4 regions of the Gracilibacillus pellucidus genome follow, and region 1 is predicted to be linked to each of the others. Evidence: riboswitches for the same ligand, from Rfam matches in the RefSeq annotation. Region 1 holds a riboswitch; each other region holds the start of a gene.
The links. Region 1 has a riboswitch for S-adenosylmethionine ahead of SH601_RS00820 (Na+/H+ antiporter NhaC family protein). Riboswitches for the same ligand answer to the same signal wherever they lie in the genome.
Positions count from the first base shown of each region.

Region 2: linked by a shared signal. The riboswitch ahead of SH601_RS03700 (PLP-dependent aspartate aminotransferase family protein) and the one ahead of SH601_RS00820 (Na+/H+ antiporter NhaC family protein) in region 1 are both predicted to bind S-adenosylmethionine.
Region 3: linked by a shared signal. The riboswitch ahead of SH601_RS04425 (phosphoadenylyl-sulfate reductase) and the one ahead of SH601_RS00820 (Na+/H+ antiporter NhaC family protein) in region 1 are both predicted to bind S-adenosylmethionine.
Region 4: linked by a shared signal. The riboswitch ahead of SH601_RS03900 (bifunctional homocysteine S-methyltransferase/methylenetetrahydrofolate reductase) and the one ahead of SH601_RS00820 (Na+/H+ antiporter NhaC family protein) in region 1 are both predicted to bind S-adenosylmethionine.

Region 1 covers NZ_JAWZSR010000001.1:168,720-172,939, forward strand. The annotation lists gene SH601_RS00805 (sugar phosphate isomerase/epimerase family protein) at 1-440, shown strand, start outside; gene SH601_RS00810 (PTS sugar transporter subunit IIA) at 751-1,242, shown strand; gene SH601_RS00815 (cupin) at 1,283-1,639, opposite strand; SAM riboswitch class I at 1,958-2,058, shown strand; gene SH601_RS00820 (Na+/H+ antiporter NhaC family protein) at 2,158-3,465, shown strand; gene SH601_RS00825 (MerR family transcriptional regulator) at 3,478-4,220, opposite strand, start outside.
Region 2 covers NZ_JAWZSR010000002.1:53,872-58,091, reverse strand. The annotation lists gene SH601_RS03700 (PLP-dependent aspartate aminotransferase family protein) at 175-1,845, opposite strand; SAM riboswitch class I at 1,923-2,035, opposite strand; gene cls (cardiolipin synthase) at 2,321-3,763, shown strand; gene SH601_RS03690 (ABC-F family ATP-binding cassette domain-containing protein) at 3,790-4,220, shown strand, end outside.
Region 3 covers NZ_JAWZSR010000002.1:219,793-224,012, reverse strand. The annotation lists gene SH601_RS04430 (assimilatory sulfite reductase (NADPH) flavoprotein subunit) at 10-1,809, opposite strand; gene SH601_RS04425 (phosphoadenylyl-sulfate reductase) at 1,868-2,596, opposite strand; SAM riboswitch class I at 2,670-2,785, opposite strand; gene SH601_RS04420 (aldo/keto reductase family protein) at 3,049-3,993, opposite strand.
Region 4 covers NZ_JAWZSR010000002.1:96,634-100,853, forward strand. The annotation lists gene SH601_RS03890 (bifunctional metallophosphatase/5'-nucleotidase) at 1-537, opposite strand, end outside; gene SH601_RS03895 (nitroreductase family protein) at 851-1,417, opposite strand; SAM riboswitch class I at 1,573-1,677, shown strand; gene SH601_RS03900 (bifunctional homocysteine S-methyltransferase/methylenetetrahydrofolate reductase) at 1,763-3,610, shown strand; gene metE (5-methyltetrahydropteroyltriglutamate--homocysteine S-methyltransferase) at 3,625-4,220, shown strand, end outside.

The DNA of each region.
Region 1 (4,220 bases):
CAGCTACATTAAATGAAATAGGGAAGAAATGTGCAGAAGCAGGCTTTACTTTTGCATACCATAATCATAACATGGAGTTCTTTGATCTTGGTAATGGAAAGACAGGCTTTGATATTTTATTTGAAGAGACGGATCCTGAGTATGTGCAAATAGAGCTTGATTGCTATTGGGCAACACATGCAGGAATAGATCCATTAACGATTATTAAAGAACATGACAAGCGCATTGTTTCTTTGCATATTAAAGATATGGTAGAAGAAAATGGCGAAAAACGTAGTATTGAAATAGGAAAAGGATCACTGGATATTGCTACACTTTGGCAAACAGGTGAATCTACCGATGTCCATTGGTATGTGATTGAACAAGAACAATTCGATGGAGACCCACTAGATAGTGCAAAGGAAAATGTCGTGAACTTAAAGCAAGTAATTAATAAATGAATGAAGTGATTGGTAACGTTTACTAGATTTGCTGACAAAAAGGGCAATGAATTCAGCTTTTTTTGTTAATAACTAGATTTACTGACATAATGTATTGTGCTTCCCTTTATTTTTGTCCATAACAAGTAAACAGATGAACGCCCAAAATGAAGCAGAACCAAAATTAAGGTCACTCATAAGGCGAATGAAAGTTTGTTGATGCTGTATAAGCTTCTTTTCTTACTATATAATTAGTAACATTTTCCTGTTTTTTTAGATTCTGATAGTTTATAATGGGAAATGGTAATAGACATCTTTGGAGGTAAGTCATATGTTTAAGAAGCTTTTTAAAAAGAAAGAGACAAATACAGATTTAGTAACGCCACTGACAGGGAAAGTAGTACCGTTGGCGCAGGTCCCTGATGAAGTTTTTTCACAAAAGATGATGGGGGACGGTATCGCTATCGAACCTACTGATAAGCAAGTTGTATCACCAATTGATGGGGAAGTTGTCGATGTATTTAAGACAAAGCATGCGATTAGTTTTCGCACTGATGGTGGTGCAGAAATTTTAATACATATGGGACTTGAAACTGTACAGTTAGACGGTAAAGGTTTTGAGATTCATGTGACAAACGGTCAAAAAGTGAAAAAAGGTGATGCTTTAGCAACATTCGACTTAGATGTCATTAAAGCAGAAGGTTATCAAACGATTACTCCTATCATTTTATTAAATGGAGAAGAATTTTCTTTGTCTAATGCAGCTGGTGAACAAGCTGTGACAGCAGGTGCGGATACACTTTTCCGTATTGAAAAGAAATAATATTTAACCATTAAGAATGAGCTTTTATCAAGAAAAAAGCTCATTCTTTTTTCTTGAATAACATAGAAGTATCAAGCTTTTCACCTTCAATGACGATGGCTATTAGTCCTTTATCTGTTTTTGTTTCGTGCCATTCATTTTCCCTCCAAAGCACAACTTCTCCTGGTCGAATAGCAACAAATTCATCAGATTTACCGCGTACCCAACCATTTCCACTAATAACGATAAACAGTTGTGGAACAACAGCTTGATGATATCCGATAAGTCCGTTCTGTTCTAGATGAATACAAGCAATTTGAGTAGTTTTTTCGGTTTTGGTTATAGGTGAAAGGGTAAAATCAGAGTGAAACTGGGTGATTTTTTTACCAACTTCTTTGTTCAGTTGGAATATCTCCATAGTAACTCTCCTTCATATGTAGATTTTATCACGGTGTAAACGTCCGTAAAACCCCCACTTCAAGGTTCGGGTGAAAACTAGGAAGCTAAGTGGGGGATAAACGGACGCTAACTCCCTGATAAGTCTCACTTTATCAAGATATAGTTCACTGATTGTGGCTTGTTCTATACTACCATATAATGTAATGTTTTGGAAGGTGGTCGGGCTTGTTTCAAGTGCGAAGTTATTAACCTATGGGACTGTATAAAAAAATGTCGAAAACTACTTGACATTATCCTCTCAAACTTGTACATTTGTATATACTTAAAAATTAAACATTTCTTATCCAGAGAGGTGGAGGGACTGGCCCTTTGAAGCCTCGGCAACAGCTCCATGAAGCAATGTGCCAACTCCAGTAGCGATTAGCTAGCAGATAAGAAGAGAGTATGAATGATTGAAGGACCTCTTCTAATACTAGATAGAGGTTCTTTTTTTGTGTTTGTAAACCACAAGAAATAGCAAAACGAGGAGGACAACTAGTGGAAAAACAATCAAAAGGTAATGCAGTAGCACTATTACCATTACTTGTTTTTATATTATTATTTATTGTATCGGGAATCGTTACGCATGATTTTTCCAGTATGCCAATTAATGTAGCGGTATTGATTGCTGCAGTAGTAGCGATTGCGATAAATCGAAAAGAAAAATTGTCGAAAAAGATAGAAGTGTTCACAAAAGGTGTAGGACACGAGAATATCATTTTAATGGTGATTATCTATATATTAGCAGGTGCTTTTTCAGAAGTAGCGGAAGGAATGGGAGCAGTTGATGCAACCGTAAATCTTGGTCTCTCTCTACTTCCTGCAAACTTGTTGATGGTAGGTTTGTTTATTATTGCTTGTTTTATTTCGCTTACAATGGGAACGTCAATGGGGACCGTTGTTGCACTTGCGCCGATTGGTATCGGAATTGCAGAACAAACAGATATTTCAATGGCTTTGGCGATGGCGACTATTATTGGTGGAGCGATGTTTGGTGATAACTTATCGATGATTTCGGATACAACGATTGCGGCAGCAAGGACACAAAATACAACGATGAGTGATAAGTTTAAAACCAATTTTTGGATAATACTTCCGGGTGCTATTATTACCATTATTATATTATGGGCCATTACACTTGGTAGTCATTTTACGGTTCAAGAAGATTATTCTTATCAAATTGTAAAAGTACTTCCATATCTTGCTGTTTTAATTGTAGCAATATTGGGAGTAAATGTACTAATCGTTTTAACTGGTGGCATTGTTTTTGCAGGAATTATTGGTTTATTAGATGGCTCTTTCACAGGAACAAGTTTAGTTCAAACAGCATCAGAAGGAATAATCAATATGCAAGATATTGCGATCATTGCTTTGTTAATTGGTGGTATTATAGGTATCATTCAGCATAACGGTGGAATTGATTACTTGTTACATGTTGTATCACGTCGAATCAAATCCAAAAAAGGTGCAGAGTTTGGAATTGCTGGACTTGTCAGTGCGGCAGATATTAGTACAGCTAATAATACGATTTCGATTATTATGACAGGTCCGCTAGCGAAAAATATTGCACAAGAATATCAAATAGACCCAAGGAAATCAGCTAGTATTCTTGATATTTTTGCAGCATGTTGGCAAGGGATTTTACCATATGGTGCGCAAATGCTTGCTGCTAGTGGGTTAGCTGCCATATCACCATTAAGCATCATACCGTATTCCTTCTATCCTATTTTATTAGGACTTAGTGGTATCATCGCCATTTTAATTGGCTTTCCACGATTTAAACAAAAAGCATCACAACAAGAGTAGGGCGCATTAGTCCTACTCTTTATTTTCCACGTGTATCATAATTTTCAGGACATACTCTTCTTCGCGATTTTTGACGGCAGCTTCATATACATATTCTTCTAAAATATATTCCCCGATCTCTAGATGCCTTCGATCCATTTCTTGCAAAAGTTTTTGGTAAGTTTGACCGACATGTTGGTATTCACCAATATGGTATCCAACTAAAAAATCTCCATCAACTGTTTGAAAAAAAGAATGATCTATTTTCGGTTCAAGTTGTTTGTTATATAAATAACTGTAATTAGTAAAATCCCCTTTTAGCGCATTTTCACGAGAAGTAATGGTACCAATCGGATAGCCTGTATCAAGATATGCATCAGATAATTCCACTAAAAAGTTATGGAATGCTTCTACAAATTCTTGATCTGATGCATTTTCAATATTGTTGCTTAAATAAAGGGTTTGTTTAGGTAGTCGTTCTACTCTAATTTGTTGAAAGTCTAGCTTCGTTGCTTCGTTTAACGACTGAATTTGTCCTTCTATCATGTTAACCTTCATTTCCAGTCGCCTTCGTTCTTCTAGTATCTTTTCTTGTTGTTCATACATGATCTTAAGCATTTTTTCTGGTGATTTATTTTGAGTGTATTGTTTTATTTCATCTAATGACATGCCTAAGTCTTTTAATAGGGCAATAACTGCGAATAACTCTAATTGATGAAATGAATAATAGCGGTATCCTTTTTCATTTTTTCGGATAGGTGACAAGATCCCGATTT
Region 2 (4,220 bases), on a different contig from region 1:
TTTCAAGATATGCAATGCCGTAGTGAGACATGTTTGTTTTGTATCATATCATATCATACGAAGGAATTAAGGGTAAATAGGCAATAAGACCGCTCCTATTCTAAATAAGAGCGGTCCTTAATTATATATATTTATCTTGGGGAGATAAATAACGATATTCTGGGAGAAAACGAATTATTCTCCGCGGCGTAGGCGATCTGCTTCTTTAAATGGACATTTACCTTCAATAACAATTTGTCCATTTGCTTCCGCCTTTTGTTTTACTGCAATATCTGCTTCTTTTTCAGCAAACCAGATGATTTTTGCTTTATTTGTATAAATACTCGCTGCATCTGTGCGATCGGTAATAAATAAAATATCGATTTCGCTTTCTGCAGCATGCGCTGGAATAACCTGATAGCCTAGCTTCGTTAGCTTTTGTAGTACCTCAGAAGCCTCGATGTCATCGTTAGTAGCGATGATTTTAGAGCGAATTCCACCATCTTCTCTGGCAAAAGGTGAAGAGAGAGCCCACGAAATAGCTTGTTCGTGATTTGATTGAATGGTTGGCTCACTATTTGTTGCTTTGGCAATTGCCTGATCAAGATCGGCGATGATATCAGCAGATGTTTCAATTCCGACAGATAATCGAATTAATTCTTCTGTCACACCAGAGGTTTTTAGTTCCTCTTCATTTAATTGTTGGTGTGTAGTAGAAGCAGGGTGGATAATAAGTGATTTTGCATCACCTACATTCGCAACATGTGACCATAAATGAATATGATCGATTACTTGACGCCCAGCTTCTCTGCCGCCTTTTATACCAAAGACGATGATCGAACCAAAATGATTAGCTAAATATTTTTTAGCCAATTGATGGGACGGGTGACTTTCAAGACCTGGATAGGAAACCCATTCTACTTGTGGATGATTTTCTAAATAGTGAGCAATCGCTTTAGTATTTTCACTATGTCGCTCAATCCGCAAGTGTAATGTTTCAAGTCCTTGTAAGAAATAAAAGGCATTTTGTGGACTTAATGACGGCCCAATATCTCGAAGCAATTGCACACGTAATTTCGTTGCAAATGCAGCAGGTCCAATATCAATCCCGAATCGAATACCGTGATAGGTCTCATCTGGCTCGGTAAATCCTGGGAAGCGTTCTGTATTCCAATTAAATCTACCACCGTCTATCACAACACCACCGATCGATGTTCCGTGACCACCAATCCATTTTGTAGCGGAATGAACGACAATATCCGCTCCCCAGCTAATTGGTTTACATACATAAGGAGAGGCAAATGTATTATCAATAATTAACGGTACACCGTGTTCATGTGCTATATCGGCAATTGCCTCAATATCAAATACATTTAAGCTAGGGTTTGTAATCACCTCACCAAAGATGGCTTTTGTCTTATCTGTAATAGCAGAACGGAAATTTTCTGGATCTGTCCCATCAACAAATATCACATCAATCCCGTATTTCGGTAATGTTTTATTGAATAAATTAAATGTTCCACCATATAAATTACTGTCAGCGATAATTTCATCTCCAGCATTAGCAAGATTCAAGATAGCTAACGTGATGGCAGAAGCCCCTGAAGCAGTACCAACTGCTGCAACACCGTCCTCTAATAATGCCATACGCTGCTCAAATGCATCGACTGTCGGATTCATTATGCGTGAATAAATGTTACCTGGCTCTGCTAGCGCAAATAAATTTTGTGCATGCTCCGTACTATTAAATACATAAGAAGTAGTTTGATAAATAGGCACTGCACGAGCATTTGTTGCTGGATCTATTTGTTGTCCACCATGTAATAAGTTTGTTTCGTCACCAGGAAATTGAAAAGAATTTGTCATTATGTAGCCTCCTCAAATAATTTAAAAACCTCTTCTGGACAAAAGTAAGAAGAGGTTGAAGTATTTGAGTCGTCCTCCTCTTATCTGCCAGGTCACACCTGTAGGATTTAGCACCATGTCCATATTGCTATTTAAATGGAAGGTTGCTGGGCTTCGTAGGGCCTATTCCCTCTGCCACTCTAAATAAGAGTTATCACCTATTTGATTGAATGATTTTTATTATAAGGGATCGTTTTCAAACCGTCAATAATAATTCAGAAAATTTAATCTTTTTAAAGATCAGTCTCGCTTTGGAGTTGATGAGTTAGCAAAGGTTTTTGCATGAAATATCCTGTATAAACATAAATTACATATGCTTTGAATAATAAGCATGATCCCTTTTGTTAGATAGTGTTTTTATGAATAGTGTTTGCTATTAGCTTCACTATAATTGTGCTATATTATAGGAAGTGGGATAGAAGAGAGGGGGCTTCATATGGAAATTTTTCAACTAATTGCTAGTGCCAGTTTAATTTTTAATATTCTCTTGTCGATTACCATTATTTTTTTAGAACGTAAAAATCCAACCGCTACATGGGCATGGGTTTTGGTACTAACATTTATCCCGATTGCAGGATTTATTTTATATTTAATATTTGGACGTAAACTTAGTAACAAAGCACTTTTTACTTGGGATGCCAAAAGTAAACTAGGGTTAAAGAAATCGGTCAAACAGCAGCTCGAGGAACTAAAAAATGGAGAATTCTCTCTAAACGATTCGAGAATGTATCAGTATAAGGATTTATACTATTTACATTTAACAAATGCTGATGCTATTTTTTCTCAAGATAATGATATACAAATTTTTACTAATGGAAATAGCAAGTTCGAATCTTTATTAACAGATATAAAAAATGCGACAGATCATATCCATTTACAATATTATATCGTTCGATCCGATCATTTAGGAGAACGATTGGCAGACGCTTTGATTGAGAAAGCAAAAGAAGGAGTCGAAGTACGCTTTTTGTATGATGATTTAGGCTCGCGCTCGTTAAAGCAAAGACTAGTTCGAAGAATGCGCAAGGCAGGAGCAGAGGTAGAGGGATTCTTTCCTCCATTAATCCCGAAAGTGAATTTGAAAATTAATCATCGTAACCATCGTAAAATCGTTGTGATCGATGGTGCGGTAGGTTATATCGGAGGCTTTAATATTGGGGATGAATATTTAGGACAGGTCAAACGTTTTGGGTATTGGCGTGATACCCACTTGCGAATTAGGGGAAGCGCCGTGAAGCAATTGCAAACTCGTTTTATACTTGATTGGAATCAAGCATCTCGTCATGAAATCATTTATCATTCACGTTATTATAACGCTATTCCAGCAGGTAATATCGGGATGCAAATTGTTTCGAGCGGTCCTGATTCAGAATGGGAACAGATCAAACATGGCTATATTAAAATGATTATGTCGGCAAAGGATTATATTTTTATTCAAACACCATATTTTATTCCAGATGAAAGTCTGTTAGATGCACTAAAAATTGCTAGCTTATCTGGTGTTGATGTTCGCGTCATGATACCGAATAAACCTGACCATCCTTTTGTTTATTGGGCTACTTATTCCTATATCGGGGATTTATTAAAAGCAGGAGCAACAGCATATGTTTATCAAAAAGGATTTTTACATGCTAAAATGATAGTAGTCGATAGTAAGATTGCATCAGTCGGAACAGCGAATATTGATGTTCGTAGCTTCCGCCTTAACTTTGAAGTAAACGCCTTTTTATATAATGAAACAATGGCAGAAATGCTTGTTGATGAGTTTGAAAAAGATATGGAAGAATCTACTAATCTTACGTATTCATTATATAAACAACGCTCCTTCTGGATTAAGGTGAAAGAGGCTGTTTCAAGGTTAATTTCACCTATTTTGTAGGTAATGAGAGAAAGGATAAGATGATTATGCGCACGATAAAAATAGAGAATCTAGTCAAAACATATGGAGAGAAGGTATTGTTTGACGGAATCTCGTTTGCAATCACAGATAATGACCGAATTGGCTTGATTGGGGTCAATGGTACAGGAAAGTCTACGTTACTGAAAGTGATTGCAGGTATGGACCAAGCTGAGGCTGGTACGACCACCCATCCGAATGATTATAGAATCGAATATTTAGACCAAGATCCACAACTACAAGAGGAAGATACCGTTCTTGATCATATTTATCACGGTGATGCCGAAATAATGGTGACGTTAAGACAATATGAGTCAGCTGTATTAGCGTTAGAAAAAGACCCAGAAAGTGAACAAGGACAACAACAACTTTTACATATGCAAGAAAAAATGGATCAGCTAGAGGCTTGGGAGGCTATGACCGTTGCCAAAACGATTTT
Region 3 (4,220 bases), on a different contig from region 1:
TCATCCCCCTTAATACACATCGCGTTGATATCTTTTTTCGTGTTTTAATTGATTGATATATTCTTTTGCTTCTTCTTCGCTAAGGTTACCTTCTTGGCTGATGATAGAAATCAATGTATCATGTACGTCTTTTGCCATTCTCTTTTCATCTCCACAAACATAAAGGTGTGCACCAGCTTCTAGCCATTCAAATAGTTCTTTTGCTTTTTCCTGCATACGATGTTGTACATATACCTTTTCATCTGTATCTCTGGAGAAGGCAACGTCCATCTTCGTTAAATAGCCTTGCTGTATCCATCTTTGCCAATCTACTTGGTAAAGGAAGTCCGTCCGGAAATGCTGATCACCGAAGAAGAGCCATGTTTTCCCTTTTAATTCAAGTTCTTCACGTTCTTCAATATACCCTCTAAACGGTGCTACGCCTGTTCCAGGTCCGATCATAATAACTGGTGTCGCCTCATCCATCGGGAATTTAAAGTTTGGATTTTTGTGTACATAAACATTGAGCTGATCTCCAGGTTTAATTCGGTCAGAGATTTCACCTGAACATACACCACTTCGATCTCGACCATGTGCCTGATATTTTACAGTTGCAACGGTTAAATGCACTTCATCTGGGTTTGCTTGATAGCTGCTTGAAATCGAGTATTGTCTAGCTGGAATTTTTCGCATGAAATGCATAATAGTTGTCGGGTCCAATTGTTCTGGTGGGTAATCAATGATTAAATCTAAGAGATCTCGACCATCAATATATGCTTTTACTTCGTCAGAATTTTGTACTAATTGTTGTAATTTTTCATTTTGGAAATAGGTGCTTGCTTTCTCCAATGATCCTTTTGTTAGTCTAGTAATCTCGAAAATGGATGTTAAGGCTTCCTGCACGGAACGGATTTCCCCTTGTTTATTAATAGGGATAGTCTGTTCAGGATTCCACTTCAATTCTTCGATAATAGCTGCTACAAGGGCTGGATCGTTTTTAGGATTAATTGCTAAACAATCACCAGGTTCATATTGGAAATTAGATCCTTCTAGTGAAATTTCGATATGTCTTGTTTCTTTGTTAGACCCTTTTCCACTAAGTACAATATTTTCTAGTACTTCAGCAGTGTATGGATTGCTTTTTGAAAAAGTTTGTTCAGTAGGTGTTACAGTAGTTGTTGGAGCATTCGTAGCACCTGCATCTTTTTGTAAAGTGGCGATTACTTCTTTTGCCCATTCTTCTGCTAATTCTTCATAATCAACGTCACAATCAACGCGTGGGTGAATTCTCGTAGCACCTAATTCTTCTAATCGTTTATCAAAGTCTTTACCTGTTTGGCAAAAGAATTCATACGACTCATCTCCAAGTGATAAAACAGAGAAATTCACATTGTCGAGTTTTGGAGCCTTACGACCGTGTAAGAACTCATGGAATTCAATGGCATTATCAGGTGGATCTCCTTCGCCGTGTGTAGCCGTAATAATAAGTAAATCTTCTACTTCTTTTAATTTTTTTGGTTTAAAATCGTCCATGCAAGATACGGTAACATCACGATTAATCTCTTTTAGCTGAGTCGATAATTGTTCTGCTAATGCTTGGCTATTACCTGTTTCGGACCCAAATAAAATAGTGACGGTACGAGTGCTTGTTTGAACAGGCTCCTTAGTTTCTACTGTTGGTGTTGGTGGTACTACGTTTGTTACTCCCTGTGAAGCAGCTAGATACCCTGCTAGCCAGTTTTTTTGTGCATCAGTTAAAGTTGGGAGAATTTGATTTAGTATTTCCGTCTGCTTTTCATCAAACGGACTGTTTACCACTTGTAATGTCAATATATTCACCTCTTTTAATTATTCCGATAGTTTTACTCGAGTTTAAGCGTAAAAAAATTTAATTGGATGTTGGTGGTGCCACATGTAAACCACATTCTGTTTTTTGAGAATTGGCCCATCTTCCTGAACGCTCGTCACTTGCATCTGTGACAGGTGATGTACACGGAACACAACCAATACTTGGATAATTTTGATCATGTAGTTTATTGTATGGTAATTGGTGCTTCTCAATATAATCCCATACATCATCCCAAGACCAATGAATTAAAGGGCAAACCTTAATTGATTGAAAGCGTTCGTCTTTGTTCAAAAAATCGGTATTCGCTCTAGTGGGTGATTGCGCTCTTCTTAAACCAGATATCCATGCAGTCGCTCCGCTAAGTGCTTCTTCCAATGGTTTTACTTTGCGGATATAGCAACATTGATCTGGTTTCCTACTCCATAAGGCAGCTCCGTGTTTTTCGCGTTGTTCATCAACAGTCAGTTCAGGCTGCTTCATTTCGATAGATAATAGTGGATAGCGCTCCTTCACTTCGTCAATCAAATCATAGGTTTCTTGAAAATGTAAACCAGTGTCTAAAAATACTAAACTAGCATCAGGCTTAACACGCGCAATCATATCAATCAAAACCATACTTTCTGCTCCAAAGCTACAAGCATAGACTAAGGAATCTCCGTATGTTTGATAGGCCCATTCTAAAATCTTTTCTGCTCCTTTTGTCGGGTCATCAGGACTTGGGGTCTCATTATTGAGCGGACTATCATAGTACGTTTCATAAGTCAGCATGAATATTTGCTCCTCCTTATTAAAAAGCCTTCTTACCAAGGTGATAAGAAGGCGAATAATCTAAGTTAATTCCTTCTCATCTTTCGGTTCAGCATATGCTGTTTCCGCAGGATTTGGCACAGTATTACGATTTAAGAACCTGTTGCCGAGGATTCACAGGGCCTGCCCCTCCACCTCTCTGGATAAGAATTGCATTTAAGTCTTTTGTTACTACTATAGTAAACAGTAGAAATAGTAAAGTCAATAACTTTAAGAAAAAAATGTAAAAATTAATACCAAGTTACTAGGTTTTAATTAAAACCCGAGCTAATATGAAAAAAAGTAACGAAATTTCAGGGTTTGCAATCGAAATATCGTTACTTTTTTGTTTATCACGGTGTAAATGTCCATAAACCTTTCGAGTATAATGAAAAGGAGTTACGGCCAATAGCCTTCACAGATGGAAGTTAATTTCATGCTTTTAATATATTCTCGATTTCTTCAATGGTTCCTGGTGCTAATTTTACGCCAGAAGCTTTAGCATTTTCTTCAATTTGTTCGGGTCTGCTTGCACCAATTAACGCACTAGAAACGTTATCCTGACGTAGTATCCAAGCAATTGCCAATTGAGTTAATGAAAGATTTTCGTTAGCTGCGATACCTTGAAGAGCTTCAACACGTTCTAAGTTTTGCTCTGTTAGAATACGAGATAAATCTAAATTTTCTTGGGCTGCGCGACTACCTGAAGGAATTGCTTCACCTTTTTTGTACTTACCAGTTAATACACCTTGAGCAAGAGGAGAGAAGACAACTTGACCAATACCATGTTTATCACTAACAGGGATGATTTCATCCTCAATATAGCGGTGAAGCATACTATAATTTGGTTGGTTGACGACAATTCGATCTAGTAGTTTCTTATCAGCTAAATGAACGGCTTCTGAAATTTGTTCGGCAGTCCATTCACTAACGCCGATATATAAGATTTTACCTTGTCGAACAAGGTCATCTAAGGCACGTAATGTTTCTTCTAATGGTGTATCTTGGTGGTAACGGTGGCAATAGTAGATGTCGACATAATCTAAACCAAGTCTTTGTAAGCTTGCATTACATTGCTCTGTAATGTGTTTGCGTGAAAGACCACGGTCATTAGGCCCATCGCCCATATCACCAAATACTTTAGTGGCAAGGACATAAGAGCTTCGTGGATATTTTTTCAATGCTTTTCCAACAATTTTTTCTGCTTCCCCACGCATATAGACGTTTGCTGTATCAAAAAAGTTAATACCTAGGTCATATGCCTTATCAATCGATGCTTCTGCTTTTTGTTCTTCTACATAGCCACCATATGTAAGCCAGCTACCTAAACTAATTTCACTAACTTTTAAACCAGTGTTACCTAAACGACGATACTCCATCAAAAAAACCTCCTTATATTATTAAGCGTTTACACAATTATAAAAGAATACTAGATAAGAATCGAATGATTTGTTTGGGATTTAATCAATCTTCGTAGTATTACTTACATTAAGCTGGAATGACGTTCCATAAGAATGTTTATGAGAGACGATTTTATGGAATGTGCTCTTGGGCATGTCGTAATTACTTGAAGTTATTGGAAGAAAATAGAGGAGCATTACCTAAA
Region 4 (4,220 bases), on a different contig from region 1:
TTTCGCAACCCACTTTTTAGCTGATTCACAAGCATCCTCAAAACGTAATTGTTCAATATGCTTTGGCTCTTCCCAATTAGGAATGTAATGTGTCGTTAATCCTAATATCGCCATTCTAATACCAGCTATTTCTTTTATTACGTAGGGTTTACCGAAGTATGGCTCAGTCGTTCTCTCATCTATTATATTAGCTGACAAAAAAGGATACTCAGCAGCGTCCACTGCTTTTTGTAAATAGTCTGATCCATAGTTAAATTCATGATTCCCAAGTACTGCAAGATCATATTTTAATTGATTAGCTACTTTAATAACAGGACTCGCTTGATCCCCTTGTTTTTTGGCAAAATAATATGTAGCAGGACTTCCTTGAATAAAATCACCATTGTCGATTAAGATCGTATGGTTTTTCTCTCTTATATGTTGAATAATAGAGGCAGCTTTGGCTAATCCAATATTCACCTCTTGATGATCACGATAAGTAGTAGGCATAATATAACCGTGAACATCACTTGTTACACATATCGACACTTTTTCCATTCTAAACCCTCCTAGAAACATCTATTTCTATTATAGCGTTTTCTACTTCTATTTGGGTAAATCTTTACAATTTCTTAACTTAGCTTTAACACCTTCTTTTCATTCATTTGATATATTTAAATTGTTCCAAATTGAGCAATGCTGCAAAGATTGCTTTCTCACAAAATGATAGCCCCTTTTTCTTTTGTCCGATGATATCTTTCATCGGTCTTTTTTTACAGAAAAATAGTATGTATAGAATGCTTAGCTTTCTGGCAACTTGAAAAGAGGCTGCGATCAACCAAAATTGGTTGAGGCAGCCTCTTTTCAACACTTAATTTATTACTGTAATTCTATTTTTTGCTGCTGTTCTTGGAATAGGCGTTTGATTTTTAGCAGGATACCCTACTTGAATTTGGCCAACTACCCGCTCATTTTCTTGTAAACCGATTAATGCAGCGGTCTCTTCACAGAATGCTAACTTTCCTGTTTTCCAGAAAACACTTAGCCCTTTTTCCCAACCAAGTAAGCTAAAGTTTTGGACTAAACAGCTAGATGAAGCATAATCCTCTTCTCTTAATTTTTCTTGTGGATGTAGGGTGTTAATGACAAAAAAGATGAATGGCACACTCATTATTTTGTTATAAGCATTGTCACTAATCACTTGTAATTCTTCTTCTACTTCTGTATTCGCTTTAGAAATAGCAACTTTTCGATTAATTTCGGCTAGTTTTTCCTTTGCTTCTCCTTGCACAAAAACAAATCGCCACGGCTCTGTCATTTTATGATTAGGTACCCATACTGCTGTTTCTAATAGCTCTTCTATTAGACTTGCTGGTACTTCTTTATCCCGATATACCGATATCGAGCGACGTTCGGTGATAAGTTGTTGGATACTCATGAACATGACTCCCTCTTACTGATAATGATTTTCAACTAGGTTTATCATACCATATCTCGATAAAGAATCAAGTTGTCGGAAAATTCACAAAAATAACTTGCAATGTTTTTTATTTTCATGTAACATTCTAACAAATACTATCAGTTAAATAATTTTTCTTATCCAGAGAGGTGGAGGGACTGGCCCTACGAAGCCTCAGCAACCGTCTAATATGACAAGGTGCTAATTCCAGCAAGCAATAGCTGCTTGAAAGATGAGAGTTTACGTTAATTAATCTCCGTCTTTCAATAGACGGAGATTTTTTATGTTATAAACATTTATTCTACATAGAAAAGAGGTGAAAAAATGTCTGATTTACGCAATGCATTGCAACAAAGACTAGTTGTCGCTGATGGAGCAATAGGAACCCTACTATACTCTCACGGTGTCAATCGCTGCTTTGAATCTTACAACCTTACGCATCCAGACCAAATTCTCCACGTTCATCAAACATATCTTGATGCTGGAGCTGAAGTTATACAAACCAACACATATGGAGCAAACTATATTAAATTGTCGCGTTTTGGTTTAGAGGAGCAGGTACATGAGATAAATACAAAAGCTATACAACTCGCTAAAACTGCTGCCAAAGACAAAGGATTTGTTTTAGGAACAATTGGAGGAATCAGAGGAGTTCAAAAATTAATCGCTTCAAAGAAAGACATCATCCGTAGCTTTAAGGAGCAGTTATTCTCTTTATTATTAGAAGGGATAGATGGCTTATTATTGGAAACATACTATGACTTTGAAGAAATCAAGCAAGTGTTAGAGATTGCTAGACAAGAAACAAAATTGCCGATTATCACCAATGTGTCGATGCATGAACCAGGTGTGATGGAAAATGGATTACAGCTTTCAACAGCCTTGAAAACATTAGAAGACATAGGTGCAGATGTTGTAGGTGTCAATTGCCATCTTGGTCCTCACTATATGCTTAAAGCATTAGAATCTGTTCCACTTCTTGAGAAAGCATATTTAGCTGCATATCCGAATGCAAGTCTCCCTTCCTACCAAAATGGGAAATTAGTTTATAGCCAATACAGTGACTACTTTGTAAAATGCGCAAAAGAGTTCCGTAACCAAGGCGTGCGTTTAATTGGTGGATGCTGTGGTACAACGCCAGAACATATTAGCGCTGTTAAAGATGGCATAAGTGGATTAACACCGATTAAGCAAAAAAAGGTGAAAAAAATTAATTTTACGCAGACTGCTAACAAACAACAACTTCCCTTGCCAATACCATTAGCGGAAAAGGCTCGCAAACAGCACACCGTAATCGTAGAGTTAGATGCGCCAAAACATCTAGATACAGACACATTTCTCGAAGGTGCACTTGCACTAGAAGATGCCGGAGCAGACGCGATTACATTAGCAGATAATTCTCTGGCTTCACCACGTATTAGTAACTTTGCCATGGCTGTAAAAATGAAGCAAGCAGGATGTAAAGTGACACCACTTATTCATTTAACATGTCGGGATCGAAATTTAATCGGGCTTCAATCTCATTTACTCGGTCTCCATACATTAGGCTTTCATGAAATTCTAGCGATCACTGGCGATCCAACACGAATTGGTGGTTTCCCAGGTGCTTCATCTGTTTTTGACGTGACATCTATCGAATTAACAAGACTCATTAAACAGCAGTGTAATCAAGGATTATCCTTTGCCGGTAACTCACTAAAAACGAAAACACATTTTCAAGTAGCCGCTGCGTTCAATCCTAATGTTGCGAACCTTGAAAAGGCAGTAAAAAGAATGGAGCAGAAAATTAACCACGGTGCTGATTACTTTTTGACTCAACCAATTTTCAATCATGAACAAATTATTCAGTTACATCAACTTACTCAACATATTGATCAACCTATTTTCGTTGGCATCATGCCACTAACCTCTTATCGAAATGCAGAATTTTTACACCATGAAGTACCGGGTATGAAGTTACCTGATGAAGTTCGATCTAGAATGAAGCAATCCCAGAATAAAACACAAAGTATCCAGGAAGGGAAAGAAATCGCAAAAGAATTAATTGATACAGCTCTACAATATTTTAATGGTATTTACATTGTCACACCGTTCTTGCATTATCCCATAACAGTGGAGCTAACGAATTATGCAAATAAACAAGCTTCACAAGCAATGAAAATAAATAATTAAAGGAGTTTTTCATAATGACAACGATTCTTAGTAGCAATCTAGGTTACCCTCGAATTGGCGAAAAGCGACAATGGAAAAGAGCAATTGAGGCATTTTGGCGTGGAGATATAAATGCTACCTGTCTTCAAGAACAAATGAAGAGCTTACGTCTCCATAACCTAAAAAAACAAAAGGAGTTAGGTATAGATCTAATTCCTGTCGGAGATTTTTCTTTATACGATCATCTATTAGATACAGCTATTTCTTTCAATATCATTCCAGAACGTTTTACCCATCACGATCCCACTGACCTGTCTTGCTATTTTGCTATTGCTCGCGGAGAGAAAAACGCAGTAGCAGCTGAAATGACAAAATGGTTCAATACTAATTACCACTACATCGTGCCCGAATTACAAGGTACGGAACCATCTTTACTGGAAAACAGAGCATTATCTTACTATGAAGAAGCAAAAGAGGAATTAAATATCGATGGAAAACCTGTAATCGTTGGTCCTATCACATTTGTTAAGCTTGCTAAAGGTTATCATGAAAATGAATTAGAAAATTGGGTTAACAAATTACTACCCTTATATGAGCAAATACTTCATGAGTTGTCTGCTGCAGGTGCAGA